DNA from 2 places in the Actinoallomurus sp. NBC_01490 genome. Region 1 is predicted to be linked to the other one. Evidence: riboswitches for the same ligand, from Rfam matches in the RefSeq annotation. Region 1 holds a riboswitch; the other holds the start of a gene.
What was found. A riboswitch is a leader RNA that binds a small molecule or an ion and turns the genes downstream of it on or off. The one in region 1 is predicted to bind cyclic di-AMP.

Region 1 (5,660 bases):
AGCGGCCTTGGTGTAGCCCGGATCGGCCAGGACCTGCTGGATGGTGCCGGTCAGCGCGGGCACGTCGGCGTCGGCGGTGACGCTGACGCCCACGCCGTGGTGGCGGACCCGCGCGGCGACGTCGTGTTGGTCGCGTCCCATCGGCACGCACACCAGCGGCACCCCGGCCCGCAGCGCTGCCATGACCGTGCCGTGGCCGGCGTGGGTGACCACCAGTGCGGCGTGCGGCAGGACGGCCGAGTGCGGCACGAAGCGTTCCACGGTGCTGTTGTCCGGCGGGTCGAAGCGGGCGGGATCGACCGCCGGGCCGACGGTGACCAGTGCGCGTACCGGCAGTTGCCCGAGCGCGGCCAGCAGCCGGTGCAGCAGCTCGGCCTGGCCCTGGTCGCTGGTGCTCAAACTCACGAGCACCAGCGGTCTGTCCGTCCACTGTGGCCGCCAGTCGCCGGGCGGGGTGTCGTCGAGTTGCGGGCCGACGTAGGTGACGTGGGCCGGCGGCCGTACGTCCGGCAGTTCGAAAGCCCGGCTGGTGAGCACGAGGACCCGGTCGGCGGCCAGGATCTGGTCGGTGACCGAGGCGACCTCGGGGAGGCCGAAACCACGACGGGCGTCGTTGATCGCGGTCCGGACCCGTCCCCACTTCGGCTGCGCGGCCATCGTGGAGCCGACCCGCCGGTCGGCCAGGTAGACGGTCGGCATCAGCGCGGCGGACGGTACGCCGCCGACGGTGGCGGCGATCAGCGCGCCGTGCAACATACAGTCCGCCACCACGATGTCGGCACCGTCGAGCCGGTCGCTCAGGTGCTCGGCGAGCGGTGTCGGTTCAGTGTCCTCGATGGGATGGAAGTCCAGTCCGGATGCCAGGTGAGCGATGGTCGGCGACCCCGCGACCCGCACCCGGTGGCCGTGCGCGACCAGGCGTCGCGCCACCCGGATCTCGGCCGACGCGGTGCCGCCGCCGTCGCGTGCTACGAGCAGTACATCTGTCATGACGGCAAGGCTGGCACTTGAAGCTTAGTTCAAGTCAACGGGAGGGCCATGGTCGAGTTGCCCGACATCGCCGGGTCGCCCGCCGCAGCGGGCCGGCCCCGTCGGAGCTGCGCTCGCAGGAGCGGTCGCGGGTGGTGGTCACCCGGTCAGGTTCGCCGCCGGGGGCTGGTCGGTCGCGCCGAGTCGGCGGTGTTCGATGTGGTAGACGGCCTCGTCGAGCAGGGCGGCGACGTGGTCGTCGTAGAGGCGGTAGACGATGCTGCGCCCTTGCCGGTCGCCGGTGACGAGGCCGAGGTGGCGCAGGTGGCGGAGCTGGTGTGAGACCGCAGAGCGTTCCATGCCGACCGCGTCGGCGAGTTCGCCGACCGGGCAGGGCCCTTGGCGGAGCCGGGCCATGATGAGCAGCCGGCTCGGTGTGGCGAGGGCCTGCATCGTCTCGGCGACCGTCTTGGCGGTTTGAAGGTCGATCTGGGCGGCGGGGGTCGTTCGCCCGTCCACGCCGTGTCCCATGACGGCGATGCTACCGCGTGTCAACAGGTGAACAGGTATTCACATATTCTCCTATAATGGCCGGGCACGTCGGAGAGACCCCGGGGGAGCCGCCCTGTCATGAGCATGCTGGAGACCGTACGAGACGACGCCGCCGACCGGCGTGCGGCCAACCGCGCCATGGCGGTGTCGGCGGCCGGGCTCGCGATCACCGCGGTGGTGGAACTGGCCCTGGCCATGGTGACCGGATCGGTCGCCCTGCTCGGTGACGCGCTGCACAACCTGTCCGATGTGTCCACCTCGGCGGTGGTGTTCGCCGGGTTCTGGATCTCACGTCGGCCCCCGACCGCCCGCTATCCGTACGGGTATGAGCGTGCCGAGGACCTGTCCGGGCTGGGTGTGGCGCTGGTGATCTGGCTCAGTGCGCTGTTCGCCGGGTACGAGAGCGTGCGGAAGCTGCTCGACGCGGCGCCCACGAGTCATCCGGCCGTCGGCATGGCCGGTGCGGCCGTCGGCATTGTTGGCAACCAGCTGGTGGCCCGCTACAAGCTGAAGGTCGGGCGGCGTATCCGGTCCGCGACGTTGATCGCCGACGCCAAGCACTCGTGGCTGGACGCCATCTCCTCCGTCGGAGCGCTGATCGGGCTGGCGCTCGTCATCGCCGGATACCGGTGGGGCGACCCGATCGCCGGCTTCGCCGTCACATTGTTCATCTGCCATGTCGGCGTGGAGGTCACCCGAGAGATGGTCCACCGCCTGATGGACGGCGTCGACCCCGATGACCTTGACGCCGCCAAGGCCGCGGCCGCGCGGGTGCCCGGAGTGCGGTCGGCCGAGGTCCGCGGACGCTGGATGGGCCGCACGCTGGCGCTCGAGGTCGAAACCGGTCTCGGCGACGGTCTCAACCTCGCCGACGCGGATCGGATCAACGCCTCCGTCGAGGAGAGCGTACGGGCCGCGGTTCCGGCGGCGGGCCTGGTGCACGCCCACGCTCATTCCACGGCCGAGACGGCCTGACCCGCCGCGATCTCCTAATCTCCGTAGGAGCAGCTGTGGTGTCACCTCGCACACCGCCTGTTCCTTTGCCCCACCGCGTACAGGATCCGGGCCAGATGAGTGTTCCGTGCTGGGAGTTAGCGAATGTCGCATTTGGGGCTGATGTTGTGTTTGATTACGGTCTCTACTACGTTGCGTCGTAGCCGGGCTGTGTCATGTCTTCATCCGAAGGCGGGGCCCGGACGCCTAATCCGGTGGCGCCGCCAGCGTCGTTGGAGCCGGGGACCCATGTCTTTGGGGTGAATCCGCCGTGTGCGGTAGGGCTTCTCCTGGCCCGAACCCGTCAGCTAACCCGGTCGGCGGGTTAGGGAGAGATATGGATCCGGTAGGCCAGAAGCTGCTGCACATCGCCAGGACCGAACTCGGTTACAGCGAAAAGAGCAGCGGCTACACCAAGTACGGGAACTGGTACGGCGAGCACGTCGCCCACGGCGGCGGCTACGACACCGCACCGTGGTGTGACATGTTCCTCGCCTGGGCCGCCGACAAGGCGGGCGTCGAGGACTGGACGGGGGAGTTCGCCTCCACGCCTGATCACGCGAGCTGGTTCCAGAAGCACCACGCGTGGGGCCACAACCCCGAGCCGGGCGCCATCGTGTTCTTCTCCTTCTCGGGCGGCAAGAGCATCGGCGACATCGAACACGTCGGGATCGTGGAGAAGGTCCACGGCGATAAGCTCACCACCATCGAGGCGAACCACAACAACAAGCTCGGACGCGCCGATCGCGATGTCAGCCAGGTCGTCGGCTTCGGCTATCCCGCCAAGGTCAAGGTGAAGGGCAAGCCCGTACCGGGGACGGAGCAGAAGTACCAGCCGAAGCACTCGGCACCGGCGCTGTCGCCGCGGGAGATCGTCGGGGACGTCGGGGCGCAGCAGCAGGTGGCGCAGACTTCTCACGCGGCGCCGGAGCAGCCGTTGGTCGACCAGAGCGGGATGCTGACCGGGCTGCTGGCCGTCGTGGTGTTCGGCACGGCCACGCTGGCGATCGCCAGGTCCAGGGTGAAGGTGCCGGTCCCCGCGTCCGGCGTTCAGCTCCGCAAGCGCGGGAAGCACCACCGCAGGCCGGTGGAGCTCCCCGCCGAGATGACTCCGGCGCACCTCGACGAGGCCGACGTCGGTACGGCGGTGATGCCGGCCTTCACGGCCGAGGCGGCGGCCCAAGCGGAAGATCGCGAGTTCTGGGGGAGGATCTCCGCCCTGGAGGAGGATGAGGAACTGGCGTTCTGGGACTCGATGCACTCGGTGATGGCGAGCGCTCGCCCGTCGGAGCGCGCGTCCGCGATGGCCGGTATGTAGGAGCCGGGTGGGCAGGAAACCGTCCGCCGCGCCGATCCGCGCGGTCCGGCCCCTGGAGGGCGGGTTGCCCCTGCGGACCTTCGAGGAGTACCGGTCCGCGGGGCGGCTCGTCCGCCGGGAGCTGGATGACGCGGAGCGCCTGCGCCGTGAACTTCTCCGTGGGCGTACGGCACCGCGTCGGTTCCCGCCTGACTTCGCGGGGCGGCTGCTGGCGGTCTGGAACGCCTACGTCCTGCAGATGGTCGGGGAGCACTTGCTCGATGCGGTGCGGGTTCGCACTCTCGGCGCCGTACGCCCCGAGGCGTCGGCTCGGATACTGGCGTTCCTGGGTCCGGCGAGCCGCTGGATGTCTCAGGCCGGCCCCGCCGCGGCCGACGCCTCGTACCGGATCGAGGAGCAGGTGCACCTTCCGGCCGAGCCACCGGGGTGGCCGAACCGGACGTACGGTCCTTATCCACTGTCGACCGCGATGGCGGCGGCCCTCCGGGCGGTTCACGCACGGGGCGGCTCCACCCTGGCGGACCATGTCCGGGCGCCGGTCAGGGATGAGGAGGATCTGTTCTGGCTTCACTGGCTACTCGACAACGCCGCCGCGGCGATCGAGTACACGGAGCAGCCGGACCTCGATGAACCGTCATGGTCGGCGATGACCGCCGCCTATCTGCGGTACGCGCTCCGGATGCTGTTCCTCTTCGGCCAGGTCGCCGCGATGCCCGCCCTGCTCGACGCCCGAGACCCCACCACCGTGGTCTCGCTCGTCGCCCGCGGCCCGTCGAGGATCGACATCTGGTCTCTCACCGATCCGGGTCGGCGCACACTGTGGCGCTCACGTCCATCGGCGCGCGCGGCGGTCGAGAAGATGTGGGCCGCGGACCCGTGGCCGGGGGCGACCGTCCGGGTCCAGGCGCAGATCGACGCGGCGCTCCGGACGGGCGCGATCGTCTTCGCCACCGACCGGGCCGGCGAGCGGCTCGGATGCTTCTACCGGTGTCCCTGGCCGGCGGTGTACGAGGTGCGCAGGCCCGTCACGATCGGCGGCACTCACCTGCTGCCGATGGAGCACTTCACCTTCGACGCGCTCGGCGAGGGGCATGGCCGAGGCGGCCGGATCGTCGTGTCGGTGTTCGTACCCGCCGTCGCTGCGGTCGGATGAGACGAGCCGGCTCGCCGGGCCGTCTGTGCGAGATCTGTCAGGGCCGGCTGGCGCCCACGTAGTGCGAGACGTACCAGGGGTTGGACATGCTGTCGAACTTCACGACGCTGCCGGTGTGGGGGGCGTGGATGAACCTGCCACCGCCGACGTACATGCCCTCGTGGCCGAGGTTGTCGAAGTAGACCAGGTCGCCGGGCTGCAGGTCCGATTTGGCGACGTGGCGGGTGGCGGCGTACTGGTCGGGGACGACGCGGGGGAGGCTGACGCCGGCGGCGCGCCAGGACATCATGGTCAGGCCGGAGCAGTCATAGCCCTTCGGGCCGGTGCCGCCGTAGATGTAGGGCTTGCCGAGCTGGGCATAGGCGTATTCGAGGGCCTTACGCGGCGGGCCCGAGGCGGGACCGGTGTAGGTTCCGCCGATCGGACCTCCAGGGCCACCCAGCACTCCGGCTTCGCGTAGGAGCTCCTTCTGCTGGTTGATCGCCTTCTCAACGGTCGTCTTCTGCTTCTTCACGCTCTCGGTGTGCTTCTTGACGACCTGGAGGGCGTACTGCGCCATGGCCTGCTCGCGGCGGAGGCGCTGGGCCGAGTTGACGAACGCCTTGAGCTCCTGGCTTCGGCTGCTGGACAGCTGGGTGAACGCCGACATCTGGCTCAGCGCGGCGTTCGGATCCT
Region 2 (5,660 bases), 3.2 Mb from region 1:
TGCCGGCCCAGCAGCGCCTCGGCGCGGGCGGAGGGCGCACGGGCCAGCAGATCGGCGGCACTCTGCTCGGGAGACGCGGGCTCCACGGTGCCCCGCACCCGTACCTGGCGGCCTTGCGGGGGCCAGTAGAAGGTGAGCGCCGCGCGGGGCAGATCCGCCAGCTGACGGCCCTTGGGACTGCCGGCGTGCACCGCGAACTGCCAGCCGTCGGCGTCCACGTTCTTGAGGATGAGAACCCGGGCGTCGGGGCCGCCGTCCTCGCCGACGGTCGACAGCGTCATGGCGTGCGCATCGGGCACACCGGCCTCGACCGCCTCTGTCAGCCAGCCGAGGAACAGCTCGACCGGCTCGGCCGGGGCGCCGGCGGGATCGAAGTCCGCCAGCGGGCCGGCGAACACCTCCAGACCCCGCAGCCACTCACGCACACTCCCGGCTTGCCCGAGATCGTCACTTGCGCCCATCGTGCCCCCTGACCGTCGCTGTCCCCGGCTGTAAGTCGCCCTCGACCCTACCGAGGGGCCGGGACGGCGGCCTGGAACGTATGGGTCTCCCCAAGACCGGGCAAGGGCGCCGCGTCGTGGGCGGCCGGCTGCCCGGGCATGGCGTAATGGTCGATACCCTAGGTGCCCGTGGACCTCCTTGACTCCTGGCGCGATCTTCCCGCGGCCCAGCAGCCCGACTGGCCCGACCCCGCTCAGGTGCGCGTCGTCGCCGACCAGCTCGCCAAGCTTCCGCCGCTCGTGTTCGCGGGCGAGTGCGACCAGCTCCGCGCGCAGCTCGCCGCCGTGGCGCGGGGCGAGGCGTTCGTGCTGCAGGGCGGCGACTGCGCGGAGACGTTCTCCGGCGCCACCGCCGACGACGTGCGCAACAAGCTCAAGACCCTGCTCCAGATGTCGGTGGTCCTGACGTACGCCGCGAGCGTGCCGGTCGTGAAGATCGGCCGGATGGCGGGCCAGTTCGCCAAGCCGCGGTCGAAGCCGGTCGAGGTCCGGGACGGCGTCGAGCTTCCCGCGTACCGCGGCGACATGGTCAACGGCTTCGGCTTCACCGCCGAGGACCGCACGCCGGACCCGGGACGCCTGCTGCGGGCCTACCACGCCGCCGCGGTGACGTTGAACCTCTGCCGCGCCTTCACCCAGGGCGGGTACGCCGACCTGCGCCAGGTCCACGCGTGGAACCAGGACTTCGTGGCGAACAGCCCGGCCGGGCGCCGCTACGAGCGGCTCGCGGGCGAGATCGACCGGGCGCTGGCGTTCATGCACGCGGCCGGCGCCGACCCGGAGGAGTTCCACCGCGTCCAGCTCTACTCCAGCCACGAGGCGCTGATCCTCGACTACGAGCGGGCGCTGACCCGCATCGACTCGCGCTCCGGCCTGCCGTACGACGTGTCCGGGCACTTCCTGTGGATCGGCGAGCGCACCCGGCAGCTCGACGGCGCGCACGTGGAGTTCATGCGGCGCATCCGCAACCCGATCGGGGTCAAGCTCGGCCCGACGACCAGCGCCGAGGACGCCCTGGCGCTCATCGACAAGCTCGACCCCGAGCGCGAGCCGGGCCGCCTGACGTTCGTGATCCGCATGGGCGCCGGCCGCGTACGCGAGGCGCTGCCGCCGCTGGTGGAGAAGGTCACCGCGAGCGGGGCGCAGGTCGCGTGGATCTGCGACCCGATGCACGGCAACACGTTCGAGGCGGAGAGCGGCTACAAGACCCGCCGGTTCGACGACGTCGTGGCCGAGGTGGAGGGCTTCTTCGACGTCCACCGGTCGCTGGGCACCCACCCGGGCGGCGTCCACCTGGAGTTCACCGGCGACGACGTCACCGAGTGCGTGGGTGGCGGCCACGAGATCGTCGAAGACGACCTTCACCAGCGGTACGAGACCGCCTGCGACCCGCGCCTCAACCGCAGCCAGGCGCTCGACCTGGCGTTCATGGTCGCGGAGATGTACCGCACGACGAAGTGAGCGAGGGGCCCCGCGCCCGGGGCCCCTCGACTCATACGGCGCGTGCGCCGGTCAGGCGATGCGTACGTCTCTCAAGACGGCGCTTACGTCGATCAGACGATGCGCACGGCTCCGGCGAACGGGCGGGTGGCCAGGTCGGCGACCCGTACGTGATCGCCGGTGTGGGGCGCGTGGATGAACTTCCCGTCTCCCAGGTACATCCCCATGTGGTGGATGTCGGAGTAGAAGAACACCAGGTCGCCGGGCTGGAGCTGGCTCCGTGAGACGTGGACGCCGGCGTTCCACTGGTCGCCGCCGTAGTGCGGGAGGTTCACCCCGACCTGCTTGTACGCCCACATGGTCAGGCCGGAGCAGTCGAACCCCTTCCCGGGCGTGGCGCCGCCCCAGACGTACGGGACGCCCAGCTGCGTGAGCGCCGCGCGTACGGCGCCGATGGCCTTGGTGGACCCGCCCGGGATCTCCGGCACGCTCTCGCCGCGCTCGGCACGCTCGACGGCGTCCTTGAGCAGCGGCCTGCGCAGCTTGTCGAGCGTCTTGCCGATCGTCGCCTTCTTCTGCGCGAGCTGCGTCTTGAGCAGCGCCGACCGTGAAGCCCGGTCACGGGCGTTCTGCCAGGCACGCTCGGCGTTCTGGATCGCCTGGGTGAGCTGGCGGACCTGGGTGTCGTCCTGCTGGGTGAAGAAGTGCAGGGTCGCGGCCTGGTCCAGCAGCGCCTGCGGGTCTTTGGCGGAGAACAGCGCCGGCGCCTCGTCGGGCGCGCTGTGCATGTAGCGCAGCGCGGCCAGCCGGCCCACACGCTGCTGGATGGCCTTGAGGGCCTTGGTCTCGCGCTGCGAGGTCGCCTTGGCGATCGTGCTGGCGCGCTGGGCCTGCCGAAGCCGGACGCGCAGCCCGTCGTACTGCTCGGTGAGCTGTTCGAGCTGGGTGTTCAGCTGGTCGGCCTGCTGCCGGAGCGCGTCGATCCGGGGTGCCGGTTTCGCCTCGGCCGACGGCGACGGCAGGATCAGTCCGCCGGTGAGAAGAATGCCGGCGACCACGGTGTTGCGGCTGCGGTGCGGCCTATGATGCGCTTTCGCGGTTCGCGAAGGCTCCATTCAGGTGCTCCTCATTTCTCCTGGGCCGCCTACCGGGTTAGCTGACGGGTTCGGGCCAAGGAGAAGCCCTACCGGTTACGGATTCACCCCGGGACCGAGCGCGATGGGAGAGAGTCCCGTGAGGCGCTCCGTGAGTGGGTCCCCGGCTCGCCCGGCGCGCTGGCTTGCGCGCGAGGCGACTCGGCGGTCCGGCCGGGAACCGGCCGGTGACACCGTGGGACATTAACGGACCGTGACGTGATGGCCAACCGGAACATGCGGAGATGGCCTGGCGTCTTCAAGGATGGTCACTGTGGGTGATGCCGCTCTGGCCCTTTCCGCCTAGTGCAAAGCGAAGCCCGGCCGCGAAAGGCGGGATGTACACCGATCTCTCGGCGAACGCCCCGGCGGCCCGTGCGGGCGGCGTACAGTCAGAGCCCGTCCCTGTCGCAACCGCCGTTGACGCGGTCGAGGAACACGCTCAGACGGTCCCGTATCTCGGCCAGCGCGGTGATCTTCTCCTCGAGCTCGGCGAGCTTGCCCGCGATGACCGAAGCGCTCCCCGGGCACCGGTTCGCCTCGATGTCCTGGTCGAGGCAGGGCAGGAACGCGTGGAGGTCCTCGGCGGTGAAGCCGAGCGAGAGCAGCAGCCGGATGTTGCGGACCCGCAGGATGGAGTTCTCACCGTAGTCCCGGTACCGGTTCGCCGTACGCCGGGGGTGTAGCAGGCCCTGTTGTTCGTAGTAGCGCAGGGCACGGACGGTGGTTCCCGCCTCCCGGGCCAGTTCGCCGATCAACACGGTCGGAGATTACCTTTCGGGTGAACGCCCCTCATGCGATGTTGATCCCGCCGTCGACGCGGATCACCGAACCGGTCAGGTAGCCGGCCTCGGGGCGCGCGACGTTCACGATCCACCAGGCGATCTCCTCGGGCCGTGCGGGGCGCCCGAGCGGGACGCGGGCGAGCATCTCGTCGCGGCTCGCGGCGATCTCCTCAGGGGTGAACCCGGCGTGCGTCAGCACGGGTGTCTGCGTGATCCCAGGAGCGACCGAGACGACCCGGATGTTCCGAGGAGACAGCTCGACGGCCCAGGTGTGGGTCAGGAAGTCCAGGGCCACTTTCGTGGACCCGTAGACGGAGTTGCCCGGGAAGGCGCGCCCTGGGCCGTTGGCGGTGATGTTGACGATCGTGCCGCCTCCGTCCTCCAGCCGGGGCAGGGCGGCCTGAGTGAGCATCAGCGGGCCGATGAGGTTCGTGTCGAGCTGCTGCCGCGCGACGTCCCGGTCGATCGTGCCGAGCGGCGCCGGCCGGGTGATGGCGGCGTTGTTCACCAGGACGTCAAGCCGCCCGAACGCCTCGACCGCAGCGGTCACGATCCGGGCGGGCGCCTCGGGTGCCGCGACGTCGGCGGCGAACGTACGGATGCCGGGTCGTCCTTCGGCGGTCCGGTCGAGGTTCTCCGCGTTTCGGCCCACGACGAGCACCTGGGCACCCTCACGTGCGAACTGATGCGCCGTTGCCCGGCCGATCCCGGTGCCGCCACCGGTCACGATCACGCTCTGACCGTGGAGTGACGTCTTCGTCATATCCTGCCCGTCCTTGTCGTCTCTGGGTCCGCTCGGCCGTGCCGGGCGGTGTCGCGACGACGCTAAACGTTGACCCCGGCGTCAGGGTCAAGCGCGCGAGGGAGAACAGGCGGAGACGGGGAGGCCGCCGGCGCAGGCCGACCGAGCGCGAGATCGCGCTCCAGGGGCAGGGTCGGCCTGCAACGGGTCCACGTGCCGAGCCGACCGTTGAGATCGGACGTCCGGCTCGGTGCGGGACCGGGGAAAGCGGCAGTGCCGGGGCTCGGAGAAGAGGGCCCGGGCGATGACCGAGGGCCCTCCCACGGGCGGGGAGGGCCGGCTCGGGCTTCAGAGCCCGCTCTCAGACGTTGAGCGACTCTTCGGAGCTGGGCTGGGAGACCGCGGCGTGGAGGGTGTTCCAGAACGCCAGCTCGACGTCCTCCTCCAGCTCGGTGATCTTGCCCCAGAACTCCTTGTCCTCGGCCAGCGCGGCGGCCTCCGCGGACAGGACGGGCATGACCGCCGTACCGGCGTCCGCGGCGTCCAGGTCGGCCACGCTCATGTCGGCGGGCATCTCGACCGGCGTGCGGTGGTGCTTGCCGCGCTTGCGGACGCGGACGTTCGGGGTCGGCACCGGCACGCGGACCTTCGCCTTGCTCAGCGCCAGCGTCACCGTGCCGAACACCACGACGGCCAGCAGCCCGGTGAGGGCGGCCTGCTGGTCGGGCAGCGGCGGCGCGGAGTCGTGCTGGGCCGTCGTCTGCGTCTCGTGCATGGGGGTGGCCGGCTGCTGACCGATCTCCTTGGCGGCCGGCGGCGGCGCCGAGTGCTTAGGGACGTACTTCTGCTCGGCCGGGGCCGCCTTGACCTTCACCTTCGACGGGTAGCCGTACCCGACGACCTGGCTGACGTCGCGGGTGGCGCGGCCGAGTTGGTCGTTGTGGTTGGCCTCGATGGTGTGCAGCGTGTGGCCGTGGACCGACTCGACGATGCCCACGTGCTCGATGTCGCCGATGCTCTTCCCGCCGTTCCACGAGAAGAAGACGATGGCGCCCGGCTC

Region 2: it holds a riboswitch for cyclic di-AMP, as region 1 does, so the genes downstream of both, OG417_RS36645 (C40 family peptidase) here and OG417_RS51360 (CHAP domain-containing protein) in region 1, are expected to answer to the same signal.

Annotation. Positions count from the first base shown of each region.
Region 1 is NZ_CP109433.1:11,124,288-11,129,947, reverse strand. It holds gene OG417_RS51375 (glycosyltransferase) at 1-990, opposite strand, end outside; gene OG417_RS51370 (ArsR/SmtB family transcription factor) at 1,129-1,500, opposite strand; gene OG417_RS51365 (cation diffusion facilitator family transporter) at 1,600-2,496, shown strand; cyclic di-AMP (ydaO/yuaA leader) riboswitch at 2,709-2,852, shown strand; gene OG417_RS51360 (CHAP domain-containing protein) at 2,852-3,832, shown strand; gene OG417_RS51355 (hypothetical protein) at 3,840-4,985, shown strand; gene OG417_RS51350 (C40 family peptidase) at 5,023-5,660, opposite strand, start outside.
Region 2 is NZ_CP109433.1:7,953,629-7,959,288, reverse strand. It holds gene OG417_RS36655 (pyridoxine/pyridoxamine 5'-phosphate oxidase) at 1-461, opposite strand, end outside; gene OG417_RS36650 (class II 3-deoxy-7-phosphoheptulonate synthase) at 630-1,961, shown strand; gene OG417_RS36645 (C40 family peptidase) at 2,054-3,055, opposite strand; cyclic di-AMP (ydaO/yuaA leader) riboswitch at 3,067-3,222, opposite strand; gene OG417_RS36640 (MerR family transcriptional regulator) at 3,466-3,834, opposite strand; gene OG417_RS36635 (SDR family NAD(P)-dependent oxidoreductase) at 3,866-4,621, opposite strand; gene OG417_RS36630 (CHAP domain-containing protein) at 4,962-5,660, opposite strand, start outside.